2 regions of the Clostridium nitrophenolicum genome follow, and region 1 is predicted to be linked to the other one. Evidence: riboswitches for the same ligand, from Rfam matches in the RefSeq annotation. Region 1 holds a riboswitch; the other holds the start of a gene.
What was found. Region 1 has a riboswitch for glycine ahead of gcvT (glycine cleavage system aminomethyltransferase GcvT). Riboswitches for the same ligand answer to the same signal wherever they lie in the genome.
Positions count from the first base shown of each region.

Region 2: linked by a shared signal. The riboswitch ahead of ACZ5N4_RS00765 (GrdX family protein) and the one ahead of gcvT (glycine cleavage system aminomethyltransferase GcvT) in region 1 are both predicted to bind glycine.

Region 1 covers NZ_AP042469.1:3,036,105-3,045,013, reverse strand. The annotation lists gene purF (amidophosphoribosyltransferase) at 1-958, shown strand, start outside; gene ACZ5N4_RS14445 (PilZ domain-containing protein) at 1,024-1,716, shown strand; glycine riboswitch at 2,011-2,109, shown strand; gene gcvT (glycine cleavage system aminomethyltransferase GcvT) at 2,272-3,378, shown strand; gene gcvH (glycine cleavage system protein GcvH) at 3,420-3,803, shown strand; gene gcvPA (aminomethyl-transferring glycine dehydrogenase subunit GcvPA) at 3,805-5,148, shown strand; gene gcvPB (aminomethyl-transferring glycine dehydrogenase subunit GcvPB) at 5,148-6,599, shown strand; gene ACZ5N4_RS14420 (threonine/serine exporter family protein) at 6,761-7,519, shown strand; gene ACZ5N4_RS14415 (threonine/serine exporter family protein) at 7,516-7,959, shown strand; gene ACZ5N4_RS14410 (M20 family metallopeptidase) at 8,033-8,909, opposite strand, start outside.
Region 2 covers NZ_AP042469.1:140,689-149,597, forward strand. The annotation lists gene ACZ5N4_RS00740 (VanW family protein) at 1-245, shown strand, start outside; tRNA gene ACZ5N4_RS00745 (tRNA-Leu) at 398-481, shown strand; gene ACZ5N4_RS00750 (N-acetylmuramoyl-L-alanine amidase family protein) at 879-1,550, shown strand; gene ACZ5N4_RS00755 (tRNA (cytidine(34)-2'-O)-methyltransferase) at 2,234-2,701, shown strand; gene ACZ5N4_RS00760 (DegV family protein) at 2,717-3,556, shown strand; glycine riboswitch at 3,902-4,081, shown strand; glycine riboswitch at 4,082-4,146, shown strand; gene ACZ5N4_RS00765 (GrdX family protein) at 4,290-4,667, shown strand; gene trxB (thioredoxin-disulfide reductase) at 4,939-5,859, shown strand; gene trxA (thioredoxin TrxA) at 5,875-6,207, shown strand; gene ACZ5N4_RS00780 (glycine/sarcosine/betaine reductase component B subunit) at 6,354-7,640, shown strand; gene grdA (glycine/sarcosine/betaine reductase complex selenoprotein A) at 7,759-8,223, shown strand; gene grdB (glycine reductase complex selenoprotein B) at 8,268-8,909, shown strand, end outside.

The DNA.
Region 1 (8,909 bases):
GAAATTTAATACCACAACAGATTCAGAGGTAATATTAAAATTAATAGAAAACAGCGAGTGTGAAACACTAGAAGATGCAATATTAGAGGTTATAAAACAAATAGATGGAGGATATTCAGTATTGCTTTATACTGGAGAAAAGCTATTTGGATTCAGAGATCCAAAGGGAATTAGGCCACTTTGTATAGGAACACTTAATAACTCCTTTGTTTTATCCTCTGAAAGCTGTGCACTAGATTCTATTAAGGCTGAATTAATAAGAGATGTATATCCTGGAGAAATTATTACAATAGATTCTACTGGAATGAAATCAATAAATTATTGTAAAAAATTTAAGCACTCAATTTGTGCTTTTGAGTACATATATTTTGCTAGGCCGGATAGTATAATTGACAGAGTAAGTGTCTATCAATCAAGAATTAATGCAGGAAGAGCTCTTTGGGATGAATGTCCTACTGAATCAGATATAGTTATAGGCGTTCCTCAGTCTGGAATTTTGTCTGCCATTGGATTTGCAAAGTCATCTAGTATTCCCTATGATGTAGGATTTGAAAAAAATGAATATGTAGGAAGAACTTTTATTGAACCCTCTAAAAAAATAAGGCAAGCTAACCTGGAACTTAAACTAAATGTGATAAAAGACTCCGTTAAAGGCAAGAGAGTAATTGTAGTGGATGACTCTATTGTGCGAGGAACTACAAGTAAAAGAATTGTACAATTATTAAGGAATGCAGGCGCAAAAGAGATACATTTTAGAGCTGCTTCTCCTATTATAAAATATCCGTGCTTTTGGGGAATCAATACTTCTAATAGTCATGAGTTAGTCGGTTCTAGATACAGTATAGATGAAATAAAAGATCTCATTGATGCTGACAGTTTACAATATCTAAGTATTGAAGGTTTACTGAAATCTATTGGTAAGAAGAAAGATATTTGTCTTCAATGCTTTATAAAATAGAAATATTTCCATTTTTACTGTATAATATAAACTACATATTTATGCTGTTAAGGGGATGTGGCTAGATGGTGGATAAATTTGTTAACTTGAATTGTTGTAATAAAGTGCTTCAGTTGATGCACGAAAGTAGAAGCTGTACAGGGGTTATAAAAACCGTTTACAAGGAATGTATTCTTGTAAGCGTCGATTATTATGAGCATTTTATTTTTCCAGTAGATAAACATATAGAACTTATAGTATTACAAGAGAATGAACTGTTTCTTTGCAAATCAACTGTTTTAGGAATAAAAAACAATGAAGAATACATACATCTTGTACTAAGTCCTCCTAAGATAATAAGACTTATTGACAGAAGAATGTACCATAGAATTCCAATTAACTTGAAGATTTCATACCTACCTTTAGCTGCAGGTATTCATTATTACTCAATATCAGATATATCAACTGAGATACTTGCAAGAAATAGATTCAAAGCTGGCATTATAACTGATATAGGTGGAGGAGGATTAAAACTGCAGTGCTCTGATAGCTTAGACGTTGGAAGTCAAATAATAGTTTGCATAAATGTAAATTGCAGACTGTCTCTTCTCAGTAAGATAACAAGAAAAGAAGTTATCTCAGATCCTGATGGAACTATTTATCTCTATGGAATTTATTTCGATATTATAACAGAAAAAGAAAGAGAAAAAATAATAGAGTTTATTTTTGAAAACGAAATTTATTTAAGAGCTAAAAATAGAAAAAATGGTACAGAATGATTTATTACATATAAGGAATATTTTTGCAAAATGCTAAATAATATTAAATGTAAATGAAAATAATCTACTATTAGCTTTTTAACGATAGTTTGATATTTATTAAATGAGTACTTTATTAATATGCTAATATTTACTAAAAGAATTAACATATCATTAAAAAATCTCACTATAAAAAGCATATATAGAAATAATTTGAATATTGGCAATTTTATGAAGTTAACTTTTTAACTATTATTGAAAATAATTACAGAGAGCAATATAATTAACTTGAAAATAAAATTTAATATTTTTCGGATGACTACAGTGTGAGATAACATCTGTTAACCGAAGGAGCAATGATATAGTACCACGGCTATATTAGAAACTCTCAGGTAAAAATAACGTTGTAGGACGAAACTCTGAAAAGACTGTTTTAAATAGCAGAACCAACGGTGTAAGATATGGTTATATATCGAAACTCTCAGGTAAAGAAACAGAGGACATGTGGGCTAACTTAAAGTTTGCCTTCATGTCCTTTTTATTTGTTGTACAAAAAATTATAGGGGGTATTGAAGTATGGAAGGATTAAAGAAGACTCCGTTGTTCAATTCTTACGAAAAATATGGTGGCAAAATTATAGACTTTGCTGGTTGGGCTCTACCAGTGCAATATGAAGGTATAATAGCTGAGCATGAAGCAGTGCGCACGGCGGCTGGGTTATTTGATGTTTCCCATATGGGAGAAGTAGAGATAATTGGAGAAGATGCTTTTAAATTTGTTCAAAACTTAGTGACAAATGATATAGCTGTATTAGAAGATGACCAAATTTTATATGCTTTTATGTGTTATCCAGATGGAGGAGTTGTTGATGATTTAATAGTTTATAGATTTAATGAAAATCACTTTTTTTTAGTAATAAATGCTGGAAATATTGAAAAAGATTTTGATTGGATGTTAAAAAATAAAGATGAATTTGAAGTAGATATAACAAATATCTCATCATCTATTGCTCAACTTGCAATTCAAGGACCGAAAGCTCAGGCAATACTTCAAAAGCTTACAAATACAGATCTAGAAGACATTAAATTTTTCTTCTGCAAAAGAGGCATTTTAATAGGGGGGATAAAATGCCTAGTTTCCAGAACTGGCTATACTGGGGAAGATGGTTTCGAAATTTACACAGACGTTGAAAGTGTAATAGACTTATGGGATAGGATATTGGATGTCGGAAAAGAAGATGGATTGAAGCCAGTAGGGCTTGGCGCTAGAGATACTTTAAGATTTGAAGTTAATTTACCGCTCTATGGAAATGAATTGTCAGAATCTATAACACCACTTGAAGCTGGATTAGGATTCTTCGTTAAGTTGAACAAGGAGAATTTCATAGGTAAGGATGCTCTTGTAAAGCAAAAGAAGGAAGGCCTAAAAAGAAAAATAGTAGGGTTTGAAATGAAAGAAAAGGCTATTCCAAGACATGGATACGATGTTTTTGCAGAAGATGATAAGATAGGAACCGTTACAACTGGCTATCTTTTACCATCTATTAAGAAAAATATAGGTTTAGCCTTAATTGATTCAAAGTATTCTGAACTAGGAACTACCATCTTCATTAAGGTTAGGAACAAGCTTATTGAAGCTGAAGTAGTGGATAAAAGATTTTATAAAAAAAATTACAATAAGTAATCAATATTAAAAATATTTAATACTAAAAGGAGGATATTTATATGAAAATTTTAAATGAGTTATTGTATAGTAAGGATCATGAATGGGTAAAGGTTGAGGGGAATAAGGCTTATATAGGAATATCAGATTTTGCTCAGAATTCATTAGGGGAAATAGTATTTGTAGAGCTACCAGAGGTTGATACAGAATTTTCTAAAGATGAAGCCTTTGGAGTTGTTGAATCAGTAAAAGCGGCTTCAGATCTATTTATTCCTGTTGGAGGGAAGGTAGTTGAAATAAATGAAAAGCTGGGTGATAGTCCAGAACTAGTCAATGAAGATGCTTATGGCAGCTGGATGATAGTTGTTGAAATGTCAGATAAATCAGAAGTCGATGGCTTATTAAAAGCTGACCAATACGAAAAATTATGTAATAAGGGGGAATAGTATGCATCCATATTTACCGCTAACAGCGGAAGATAAAGAGCTAATGCTAAAAACAATAGGGGTAAACTCTATAGATGAATTATTTGCAGATATTCCAAAGGATGTTTGTTTAAATAGAAGCTTAAATATGAACAAAGGTATGTCGGAGTTAGAAGTTCAATCTTATTTTAATAGTTTAGCTGATTTAAATAAAAGCTGTAATGACTTAGTATGCTTTTTAGGTGCAGGAGCTTATGATCATTATATACCTTCTTTGATTAAGCATATGATATCAAGATCAGAGTTTTATACTGCATACACTCCTTATCAAGCAGAAATAAGCCAAGGAACTCTCCAAGTAATATTTGAATATCAAAGCATGATAGCAAATCTTACAGGAATGGAAGCTGCTAACGCTTCAATGTATGATGGAGCAACTGCTTGTGCAGAAGCAGCTCAAATGGCTGTAGATTCAACAAGAAGAAAGACTGTTATTGTTTCAAAAACTGTTCATCCAGAAACAAGAAAAGTACTAAAAACTTATTTGAGATTTAAAAATTTGAATTTAATTGAGATAGAAGAAATAGATGGCGTTACTGATGTAGAAAGACTTAAAGCTGAACTAAATAAAGATATAGCTGCAGTGATTGTTCAAACTCCAAATTTCTTTGGAATAATTGAAGAACTAACAGAAGTAGAAAAACTTGTTCACCAAAACAAATCCTTGCTTATTGTAAGCTGTGACCCAATATCTCTTGGGGTTTTAAAAAGTCCAGGAGAATATGGTGCAGACATAGTGGTAGGTGAGGGCCAATCCTTAGGAAATAGTTTAAATTATGGAGGACCTTATTTAGGTTTCTTAGCAACAACAAACAAGTATTTAAGAAAGATGCCCGGTAGAATAGTAGGTCAAACAACAGATAAGGAAGGTAAAAGAGGTTTTGTTTTAACATTACAGGCAAGAGAGCAACACATAAGAAGAGATAAAGCTTCATCAAATATATGTTCAAATCAAGCACTTAATGCTTTAACTGCTCTGATATATTTAACAACTCTTGGTAAAAAGGGCATAAGAGAAGTAGCGATACAAAGTATACAAAAATCCCATTATGCTTTTGAACAGATAATAAAGAGCGGAAAATACAATGCAGTATTTAATAAACCGTTCTTCAAAGAGTTTGCAGTAGCATCAAATAATTCTGTACAAGAGATAAATAATGTTTTATTAGAAAATAAAATTCTTGGTGGATATCAATTAGAAAAGGAATACCCTCACTACAAAAATTCAATGCTTCTTTGTGTAACTGAGAAAAGAACAAAGAGCGAAATCGACAAATTGGCATGTGTATTGGAGGGAATTAAATAATGAAGGAATATAATAAAATTATTTTTGAACTATCCAAAGAAGGAAGAAAAGCGTATTCTCTTCCTAGCTGTGATGTACCTGAAATAAGTATTGAAAAATTAATTCCTGAAGAGTTCCTAAGCAGCAAAGAGGCAGAGCTTCCAGAAGTTAGTGAGGTAGATGTAATTAGACATTTTACATTACTTTCAAATAAAAACTATGGAGTTGACTCAGGTTTTTATCCTTTAGGTTCCTGCACTATGAAATACAATCCTAAAATCAATGAAGATATGGCTTCAATACCTAAATTTTTGAATCTCCACCCATATCAACCAGAAGACACTGTGCAGGGAGCTTTAAAGCTAATGTACGAACTTAGTGGAAAGCTAGCAGAAGTAACTGGTCTTGAAGATGTATCTCTTCAACCAGCTGCAGGGGCACATGGAGAGCTGTCAGGACTTATGGTTATCAAGGCTTATCACGAAAAAAGAGGGGATTTTAAAAGAACAAAGATAATAGTACCGGACTCAGCCCATGGTACAAATCCAGCTTCGGCATCAGTGGCAGGATTTAGTGTAATAGAAGTTCAATCTGACTCAAGTGGAGCTGTAGACATTGAAAAGCTAAAAGCTGTGTTAAGCGATGAGGTAGCAGGTCTAATGCTTACTAACCCAAGCACCTTAGGATTGTTTGAAAAGAACATTGTAGAAATAGCTAAGCTTGTTCATGAAGCAGGGGGGTTATTATATTATGATGGCGCTAATATGAATGCTATTATGGGAAGAACAAGGCCAGGGGATATGGGATTTGATGTATGTCATTTGAATTTACACAAAACCTTCTCAACTCCTCACGGTGGAGGCGGACCAGGAAGTGGTCCAATAGGTGTCAGAAAAGACTTGGTAGAATTTTTACCAAAGCCATTAATATCAAAGAAAGATGATAAATATTATTTAGATTATAATAGACCTTACTCAATAGGAAAGGTAAAAAGTTTCTATGGAAACTTTGGTCTTATGGTTAGAGCATTTTCATATCTCTTAACTATGGGTGCAGAAGGCTTAAAAGAAGCAAGTGAGCTAGCAGTTCTAAATGCAAATTATATAAGAGCTAAATTAAAAGACCATTATGAATTACCTATAGATGATATATGTAAACATGAATTTGTTTTAGCTGGATTAAAGGATAATGACAGCGTGTCAACTTTGGATATAGCAAAGAGATTGTTAGATTATGGATATCATCCTCCAACAATTTACTTCCCATTAATTGTACAGGAAGCCATAATGATAGAACCTACAGAAACAGAAAAACTTGAAACCCTTGACGAGTTTATAAATGCAATGATTAAAATTGCTGAAGAATCAAAGGAAAATCCTGAACTTGTAAAATCAGCTCCAAATTGTACTGAGATTAAAAGGTTAGATGAAGTTAAGGCAGCAAGATCTCCAATATTAAGATGGAGTAAATAACCCAGTCTCCAGATTAAATTTAAAAAATACCATAAAAAACTCTAAGAGTTCTTAGGTTTTTTATGGTATTAAATTTTACTATAACTTAATAGAAATTACTATAAAAAATGATATAATATTACTGGCTATAAATAATTTAATGGATCATAAAGGAGTATAATATGGAAGCTAAACAAGTTTTAGAGATTGCGCTTTCTACGGGGCAAATGCTTTTAAGTAATGGCGCAGAAGCTTACAGAGTTGAAGAAACAATCGAAAGAATATGTAGTTCCTACAATCTAGAATGTGAATGTATGGTAACAGCCAAAGGCGTATTTATATCTCTCTTAGATGGTAATGATGAAAAGATAACTTCGCTGAAAAAAATTAGAATAAGACGAGTAGATTTATATAGAATAGAACTTATTAACTCTTTTTCAAGAAATCTTCAGCATAAACCTATGTCTTATGAAGAAGCAAAGCAAGTATTAAAAGATATAGATGAAGCACCTTACTTCAGCTTTCCAGTAAGACTTTTTGCTGCAAGTATGACTTCATTTGTTTATTCATTGTTCTTTAATGGGACAATCTATGATTCTATTGTTTCGGCCTTAGTAAGCATAGGAATTTACTATATGTTAGAGAAAATATCTAAAGTTGGATTCTTTCAGTTTTTCGAATTCTTTCTTTCTGGATTTATTATAGGAGGGTCAAGCATAATTGCTCAAAAGCTATTACCCTTTGTAAGTAAAGGAAATGTTATAACTGGTGCAATAATGATATTATTACCTGGTGTAGCCCTTACAAATGGTGTTAAGGATGTAATTTATGGTGACTTTGAATCAGGTATGGCTAAATTTGGTGAGGCAATGCTTATTATAACTGCTATAGGAGTAGGGATTGGTGCAGCATTGGCTATTGGAGTAGGTGTTAAATTATGATGAAACAAATAGTGTTAGCGTTTTTCGGTAGTATATTTCCTGTTATTCTTTTTAATATTGACAGAAAAAAGATAATATGGACTGGTTTTTGTGGAGCTATTGGTTGGGCAACTTATCTTGCAGTATATAAGTATACAATTAGTCCAGTTTCTGCATCCTTCGCAGGATCTTTCATTGTAGGTTTATACAGTGAATTAATGGCAAGAAAACTTAAAACTCCTGCGGTGCAGTTTTCAATACCAGGAATATTTCCACTTGTGCCTGGTATAACAGCATTTAATACTATAAATTACATAGTAGAACAAGATTATTCTGCGGCATATTCAAAGGGCATGCAAGCAGTAGCTGTAGCAGGAGCAATTGCATTTGGTATAATGCTTTCATCAACAACTTTTCGTTTTATTTCAAAGTTAATGAAGTCAAAAAAATTAGCACAATAGTTTAAAAGGCTGTATTCTTAAAATATAAAGGATGCAGCCTTTTTATTGAATTAAAAGTTTACTTTTTATAATTTTATAAACCACTACTAATATTTAGTATAAAATCTATAAGCATTTCTTCATATGTATAAATCGAATCTACTCTTATAAATTCATCATCACCATGCCAGTTTTGGCCTGTAGGTCCAAATTCTACAGCTGGTATATCATATTTTGAATAAAATCTAGTGTCTGCAGAGCCATGCTGACCGAATATTTCAGCATTATTATTGGCTATTTTAGTTATCGATTGGCTTAATTTTACTACGTATAAATCATCAACTTTTGTTTTTACAGCATCACCTATGGAGTGAATATTTACTTTAACGCCAGCTACTTCTTCAATTTGTCTTATTATTTCCTGAGGATCTTGTCCAGGAAGAAATCTTATATCAAGACACATTTTGCAGTAAGCAGGTACTTTATTATAAACATCTCCGCCTTCTATTTTTGATAGATTAATAGAAGGGCAGTCATAGAGCTCTGATTTCTCTTTTGCAAAAGGTAATTCTAAAATAGCGTTAAAGGCCTCATAAGCTTTAATTATAGCGTTAGTTCCCTGCCAAGGTCTACTTCCATGAGCAGATTTTCCGAAAAACTCCAAGTATACCTGCAGTATACCTTTTGCCTGCACTCCTATACCTAATTGAGTTGGCTCACCACAGATTACAAAATCTCCTCTAAAGCCATTGTCAACTAAATATTTTGAACAGTTAAAGCCGCCTGTTTCTTCATCTGTAACCAATTGAAGCTGCAGCTTACAATTCAAATTTTCGTTCTTAAGCTTTAACATTGTAGTAAGCATAGCGGCAGCTCCAGCTTTCATATCGGCACTACCTCTTCCAAAGAGGTTTCCATCTTCTATATAGGGAACAAATTGTTCAGCCTTTCCAGGTACAATGTCTAAATGG
Region 2 (8,909 bases), 2.9 Mb from region 1:
TAAAAGTTACAAAAAGAACTACAAAGAATGGCAGTTTGATAAGTGAAGATGTTATAGCATATGATTTTTATCAGCCAGTGGATGGAGTTATAAAAAGAGGTACTAAAAAGCCGGTTGAACCGCCAAAAACGATTGAACCGCCAAAAGCAAATGAACCACCCAAAACAAGTGAACCGCCAAAAACAAGTGAACCATCAAAAACAAGTGAACAGCCCAAAACAAGTGGAACAACTCCAAAAAGTTAGGCAAAGTTTAATTAAGCAACATTCAAGGACTAAATCTTGTATTATACAGGACTTAGTCCTTTTAAATTCCTCTTCTAAGTGCCTTTTTTACATAAAAGCATTGTCATAGTGGAATATTATGGTATAATATAATTGTAAATTTATTCAAACTTGCGGATATGGCGGAATTGGCAGACGCGCTAGATTCAGGTTCTAGTGAAGGAGACTTTGTGCAGGTTCAAATCCTGTTATCCGCATCAGGTTATTGTAGAGTAAAATAAACAAGGGCTTCATATATTTTAGAATGAAGTACTTGTTTGTTTTTTTTTATATAATTCAAGGTTTAAGTCAATTTTCGGCCGTGAAGCTCTACACAAGCTTTAGACTGACTAAAAGTTTTTAACGGACGGAAGCTTTGGAAACATAGCCCAAGGTATAAATTAACTGACCGTCTAGTACCCCTGTAGTATGTTTACAAATATGTAACTTATAAATATATTGAGTTATATTGAAAATATTCCAAAATTTGTATATAATATAATTATGTTTTACAATTAATTGAGTTTAGTTATTCTAAAATTTATTAAAAAGGATAGTGAGAATATGAGAATTGGCAACAGGAAAAGGTTTTTATTTTCTTGTATTTTTTTTACTATGATAATGTTATTATTTGGGAAAGCCATAAATCCGGTTTATGAAAAGGTATTAGGTGAGCCGTATTCACCTATGGTTAAAGCTATAGATAAAAGTAATAAATTTAAGAAGCCCAGTAGGGAATATACTATAGTGCTAGATGCTGGACATGGTGGAATTGATAATGGTACGAGCTATAAAGATATGTATGAAAAGTATTTAACCTTTAAGATAGTAAAGTATGCAGAAGCATATTTAAAAGATAAAGGATGTAAAGTAGTTTTAACAAGAAATGAGGACAAGCTTATACCTCTAAAAAAAATAGGAGAGAAAGTTAATGAGGCAAATGCAGATGCATTTATTTCGGTCCATATAAATTCTATTAATGATATCACTTTTAAAGGCATAACTACATATTACTACGATGCAAATGGTTACCAAAAAGATGAAAGAATGAAGCTTGCACAAATTATAGAAAAAGAAGCTATAAAAGATGATGGATGGGAAAATAAAGGTATAAGAAGAGAAAACTTTGCAGTACTTAGGTATAGTAAAATACCTTGCGTCTTGGTTGAATGTGGATTTATAACTAATGAGGAGGATAGAGAAAAGTTGTCAAAAGAAGATGTATTAAAAAGATTAGCTGAAAATATATCAAATGGTACCATAGAATATCTTGAATCGGTAAAATAAAAAAACTGCGACGCAGTTTTTATAGATATTCAACCTAAGTATTTGACTTATTAACGGTATTCATAGGAATACCTCTTCTGTACTGTTAATAATTTTAGTTATCTCTAAGGCTTGCCGCTAAGAACATCAACAATCTTAAATAAACTCGCTATGCTCAAACAGTATTTAAGATTGATGATGTTCTAAAGTAGCTTCGCCAAGAGCTAACATAAAATTATTAAATGTACTGTCAGATGTATTCCTATGAATACCTTAGTTAAGTCAATTATCAAAGTTAGATATCTATCAGAAAAGTAACTAGAAAGTTAGTTTATACAGAGGGATATGTTTCCAAAGCTGAAGTAGATTTAAAAACTTTGTGCCAGTCTTAGTAAAGGGTTTTAAGAGAACCTTAGAACTTTAGAGTTGTTTGAGCACAGCGAGTTCTCGAAAGTTCTTAGGTTGTCTTGAAACACAAGCTTTAGACTGGCTAAAAGTTTTTAACGTGCTGAAGCTTGGAAACATATACCGGCGTATAAGCTAACTTTCAGCCTAATCCCTATATATGATCTTATATCACATAATTTTTATACTATGAATTACAGATGCTGTATATTGAAGTGCTTTACTGTTATAATATTATGGAGTAATATATATGGAGTAATAGAATGTCTATAACAACATACTGATTGGAGGAGAATAAATTGAATTTAAATATAGTATTATTTGAACCAGAAATACCACAAAATACAGGGAATATAGCTAGAACTTGTGTGCTTACAGGTTGTAAATTGCATTTAATAAAGCCATTAGGATTTAGCTTAGATGAAAAACATCTTAAAAGAGCTGGGCTGGATTATTGGAAAGATTTAGACTTAACCATATATGATTCCTATGATGAGCTTAGAGAGAAGTATAAGGATTCGACTTTTTATTTCTCAACCACCCATGCTAAAAACTCATACCATGAAGTAAACTTTAAGCCTGGCGATTTCATCGTGTTTGGAAAAGAATCGGCAGGATTACCTGATAGAATAAGAGAAAGTGATCCTGAAAGGGACATAAGAGTTCCGATGATAAATACAACTACCCGTTCTTTAAATCTGTCAAATACTGTTGCTATAATTGCATATGAGGCATTAAGGCAGATGGATTTTCCAAGTATGAAATAGGAAGGTATAAGCTTGATGGAAAAAATAAAGATAATAACGGATAGTACATCTGATTTACCTGAAGAAATAGTAAAAGAATATGATATAGAAGTGCTTCCGCTATTAATTAATTTTGGAGAAACAACCTATAAGGATAGAATAGATATAAACTTACAGGAACTCCTATTAAAAATGGAGCAAAGCGATGAATTCCCTGGAACAACACAGGTTAATCCTCAAAGATTCCTAGAATGCTATAGGAGTTATAGCGAAAAAGGATACAAGATAGTTTCTATACATATTTCTTCTAAAATGAGTGGAACGTATCAGTCTGCATGTATTGCTAAGGAAATGCTAGGAACGGATGATATAGTGGTAATAGATAGTTTAAATGTTACATCAGGTCTTGGACTTTTGGTGCTTAAGGCGGCTAGGTTAAAAGAAGCAGGATTAGGAATTAAAGAGATAGAAAGCGAAATCAAAACTTTAATTCCACATGTAAAGAGTGTACTTGCTTTTGAAGCTTTAGACAATCTAGTTAAGGGTGGAAGATTATCTAAAACCGCAGGGGTTATAGGCAATATATTAGGTATTAAACCAATTCTAGCAGTAGAAAATGGTGAGATGGTAGTTATTGATAAGTTAAGAGGCAACAAGAAATCTATAAAATATATTTTAGATTATATAGATAAGAAAGGAATAAAAGAGGGAGAAGCCTCTATACTTTTACATGTCGAAAATAAGGAGATATTAGATGCTTTAAGGGAATCTTTAAAGTCAATAGATAAGGAATTTATAGAATGTGAAGTAGGATGTGTTGTAGGTATACACTCAGGACCTAGGGCTGGTGGTGTATTTTTTATAGAGAATCATTAATAAATCGGATATATTGTTAAAAAAATATCTATAATTTATTAACAATATGGAATTAAAAAGACTTTGTTTGACAAATGTAATCTTGCAAACAAAGTTTTTTTGTTGTATATTTAATTTTATTGAATGAAAATTAAGAAATATATCAAGGGTTATTGAGGATTTTAGCGAATAAATTGTAAATATATTGAAATATAACCAAAATATTCGCGAAAAATGGTATTGAAAAAGCAGATAGATCTTATAATAAAATTGAATAATTAATATGTTCTAAATGTATAGAATTTTTTGTTTGACTATTATATAATTAAGTTGTCAATGAAAACGTTAAAAAATTAATAAAGTTGGATGAAATTTTCGGGAGATTAAGTAGAAAACTTAACAAATTTTGCGTTGATAATCTACTTACTATATATTAGAGCGTATAAGGTTCTAATATATGGTATCCTTAAATGGATAGCCGAAGGAATAAGTATTATTTTGCTTAAATAATATGAAGCTCTCAGGCAAAAGGACCGAAAATGGACAAGTCTCTGGAAAGCGATAAGCACCGAAGGAGTAAAACTCTCAGGTTAATAGACAGAGGTAGAAAAGCGAATGCTTTCTGCCTCTGTTTTTTGTTAGATCAAAATGTCGAAATATATTTTGAATAGAAAATGTTTAAAATATTAATTGAATGCAATCTGATATACGATATAGTTGGTGTTAAAGTTTCGTTTTGAAAAGGAGAATAAAAATGATAGAGCCAGTAATTATTGTAACTAATAATCCAATGAGCAGAGAAAAATTAAGCAGTAGTCATGAAACCGATTACGTGAATGGCAATACAATGGATGTATTTAAAAAGGTAAGAGATTACATACATAAAGGACATAAATTACTCACACATCCTTTAATGAGTAGTATAAAACCTAATGAAACTCCTTACAGAACAGTTGTTATATCAAAAGGCAAAAGTGAATCCGTAGATATACAATCTTTAAATTATATAGAGGAAGGTATATATGCTACTGAGAAATTTACTCAAAAGTTTGGCATCCCAAAATGGAGTAAGCAAGTGCTAGAAGACTTTCAACTTATAGATTATGATTTAATCTATCATGCATTTAATTAAGCAGAGAACTCAAATCTCTGATTTGGAGTGAGTCGCTTACTCATTCGACAATAGGAGAAGGAGTTTCATAAGCAGGCATCCAAAATCTTTGATTTTGAGATGATCGCTTACTCATTCGACAGTATGGAGAAGGAGTTTCATAATAATGAATAATAGCATAAATGTATGCTTAAAATAGTACCATTGCAATTATATTTAGTAGTGCGTACTTAATATATAGATATTGAATCTAAAAAGTAATTAATATATTAAAAAGCGGGAGGGAACAAAAATGTCACAGATTTATGACACAATAATAATCGGTGGTGGTCCAGCAGGACTGTCAGCAGGCCTTTATGCTGCAAGATCAAGAATGAAAACTTTACTTATTGAGAGAGCGAAATACGGTGGTCAGGCAACAACTACAGATGAGCTTGAAAACTATCCTGGATCTATTGAAGATTGCACAGGTTCAACACTAAGTGAAAGAATGAGAAAACAAGCAGAAGAATTCGGAACTGAGTTTGCTAAAGATGAAATAGTAGAAGTTGAATTGTCAGGAGACATAAAGGTAGTTAAAGGAAGAAAAGAAACATATCAAGCAAAAACAATAATAGTAGCTACTGGTGCTACTCCAAGACTTTCAGGATTCAAGAATGAATTAGAATTAAGAGGAAAAGGAGTTTCCTACTGTGCAACTTGTGATGCAGACTTCTTTACAGATCTAGATATAGCTGTTATAGGGGGAGGAGACTCAGCTATAACTGAGGCTATATACCTTACAAAGTTTGCTGAGCATGTAACTGTAATACATAGAAGAGATGCATTAAGAGCAGCGAAATCACTACAAGAAAAAGCATTTGCAAATCCAAAAATAGACTTTATATGGAACTCAACTGTTGAAGAAGCATTGGGAGATGAAATATTAGAAGGTCTTGTTTTAAAAAATAGAGAAACTGGAGAAACTAGCGAATTAAAGGTTGATGGATGCTTCGTATTCGTTGGATATGATCCAATATCTAAGTTATTTGAAGGACAAATAGAAATGGAAAATCAATATATTGTAACTGATGATGACATGAAAACAAATATTCCAGGAGTATTTGCTGCTGGAGATATAAGAAAGAAACTATTAAGACAGGTTATAACAGCTGCAGCAGACGGAGCCATAGCTGCAACAGCTGCTGAACACTATATAGAAAATCACAAATAAAAGGAGGTTTTATCAATGATAGAATTAACTAAGGAAAATTTTGATGCTGAAATAGTAAATTATACTGAAAAACCAGTATTCGTAGATTTCTGGGGAGATAAGTGTGAAATATGTAAACAACTTATGCCAGGAGTTCATGAACTTGAACATAAGTATGGTGATAAAATTAAATTCACTAGCTTAAATACAAGTTCAGCAAGAAGACTTGCTATATCACAAAAAGTTTTAGGATTACCAACAATGATAATCTATAAGAATGGTGAAAAAGTAAGCTCAATTACTGCTGATAAAATAGCAACATTAGATGATATAGAAAACTTTATAAAAACTTACTACGAAACACTATAATTATTTGAAATAAAAAGTTCAAAACTTTTTATAAATAAATAAATAAATAATTAACCACTCAAATCCCATTTTAGTATTAATTAATAATCGAATGAGAGTTGAATGTAAGTTCAACTCTCATCGAAATAAATTTGGAGGTGACTACTTTGCGTTTAGAAATTGGAAAAATTTATATTAAGGACGTTCAATTTGGAGCTGCAACAAAGGTGGAAAATGGAGTTCTTTATGTAAACAAAGAAGAGTTATTACAAGCAGTTGGTGGCGATGAAAGAGTTAAAAGTATAGAATTCGATATCGCAAAGCCAGGTGAAGAGACAAGAATAATTCCAGTAAAAGACGTTATTGAACCAAGAGTAAAAGTTGAGGGAAAAGGTGGAATATTCCCAGGCTTTATAAGCAAGGTTGACACAGTTGGTTCAGGAAGAACTCACGTGTTAAAGGGAGCTGCAGTAGTTACTACTGGTAAAATAGTTGGATTCCAAGAAGGAATTATAGACATGAGCGGAGAGGGAGCTAGATATACTCCATTCTCAAAGACAAATAACCTTGTAGTTATTTGTGAGCCAAAAGAAGGCGTTAAACAACATGAGCATGAAGAAGCTGTAAGAACAATTGGATTCAAAGCAGCAACATACCTTGGAGAAGCAGCTAGAAATGTTGAGCCAGATGAAGTGAAAACTTTTGAAACTCTACCATTACTAGAGCAAGTTAAACAATATCCAGACCTACCAAAGGTTGTATATGTATATATGCTTCAAACTCAAGGATTACTACATGATACATACGTATACGGCGTAGATGCTAAGAAAATTATACCAACATTTATATATCCAACAGAAGTATTTGATGGAGCTATCGTTAGTGGAAACTGCGTATCAGCTTGCGATAAGAACCCAAGCTATGTTCATATGAATCATCCAGTTATTGAAGATTTATATGAAAGACATGGTAAGGACATCAACTTCTTAGGTTGCGTAATCACAAATGAAAACGTATATCTTGCAGATAAAGAAAGATCATCAAACTACACTGCTAAGCTAGTTCACTTCTTAGGAGCAGATGCAGTTATAATTTCAGAAGAAGGCTTTGGTAACCCAGATGCTGACTTAGTTATGAACTGCAACAAGATAACTGATTTAGGAATAAAAACTGTATTAATTACAGACGAGTATGCAGGCCAAGATGGAAGCTCACAATCACTTGCTGACTCTACACCAAAAGGTGATGCAGTAGTAACTGGTGGAAATGCTAACGAAGTTGTAATATTACCAGCAATGAAGAAGATAATAGGACATCCTGAAGCTGCTGATGTAATAGCAGGTGGACACGTAGGAAGCTTAAGAGCGGATGGATCAATAGAGGCTGAGATTCAGGTTATAACTGGAGCTACAAGCGAAGTTGGATTCAACACTTTAACAGCAAAAGGATATTAATAGCTTAAATAAAATAGACTGAATCCTTAAATAATATTAGCAGATTTTATAAAATAGCTGATATTAAAAAATAAAAATTATAAATGTAATATTAAATTTGAAAGAGAGGATGATATAGATGTTACAAGGAAAAAAAGTAATAGCTGTAGGAGATAGAGACGGAATACCAGGACCAGCGATAGAAGCTTGCGTTAAGTCAGCTGGAGCAGAAATAATTTTTGCATCAACAGAATGCTTTGTTTGAACAGCCGCAGGAGCTATGGATCTGGAGATCCAACAAAGAGTAAAAGATTTAACTGAAAAACATGGTGCAGAAAATGTAGTTGTAGTAATCGGAGGAGCAGAAGCAGAAGCTTCAGGACTTTCAGCAGAAACAGTATGTGCTGGAGACCCAACTTTTGCAGGTCCACTTGCTGGAATAGCATTAGGTCTTGCAGTTTATCATGTTGTTGAGCCAGAAATAAAGGACGAATGTGATGCAGCTGTTTACGATGAACAGTGCGGAATGATGGAAATGGTTCTAGACGTAGATGCTATTATTGAAGAAGTTAAGAATGTTAGAACTCAATACTCAAAATACTAATTCTAAAATGTGTTTAAATTCCTAGGAAAAGGGGGAATTCTGAAATGATTAAAGTTGTTCATTATATAAACCAATTCTACGCTGGTATAGGCGGAGAAGAAAAAGCTGATATAAAACCAGAAGTTAGAGAAGGATTTGTTGGTCCTGGTATGGGATTAAACGGATTGTTAAAAAATGGTGGTGCTGAAATAGTTGCTACAGTTATTTGTGGAGATTCCTACTTCAATGAGAATCTTGAAGAAGCAAAAGCTGAAGTTATTGAAATGGTGAAAAAATATAGCCCAGACTTATTTATAGCAGGACCTGCTTTCAATGCTGGAAGATATGGTGTAGCTTGTGGAACTATAGCAAAGGAAGTTGAAGAAAAGTTAGGAATACCTGTACTTTCAGCTATGTATGTTGAAAACCCAGGAGTAGACTTATTCAAGAAACAGCTTTACATTGTAGAAACTAAAAACAGTGCAGTAGGTATGAAAGATGCTCTTCCAAAGATTGCATCCTTAGCATTAAAGCTTGCTAAGAAAGAAGAAATAGGATCACCAGCAGAAGAGTCATACATCGAAAGAGGTATAAGAAAGAACTACTTTGCAGCTGAAAGAGGTTCAAAAAGAGCTGTTGATATGCTTGTTAAAAAGATTAAGGGTGAAGAATTCGTTACAGAGTTTAAAATGCCTGTATTCGATAGA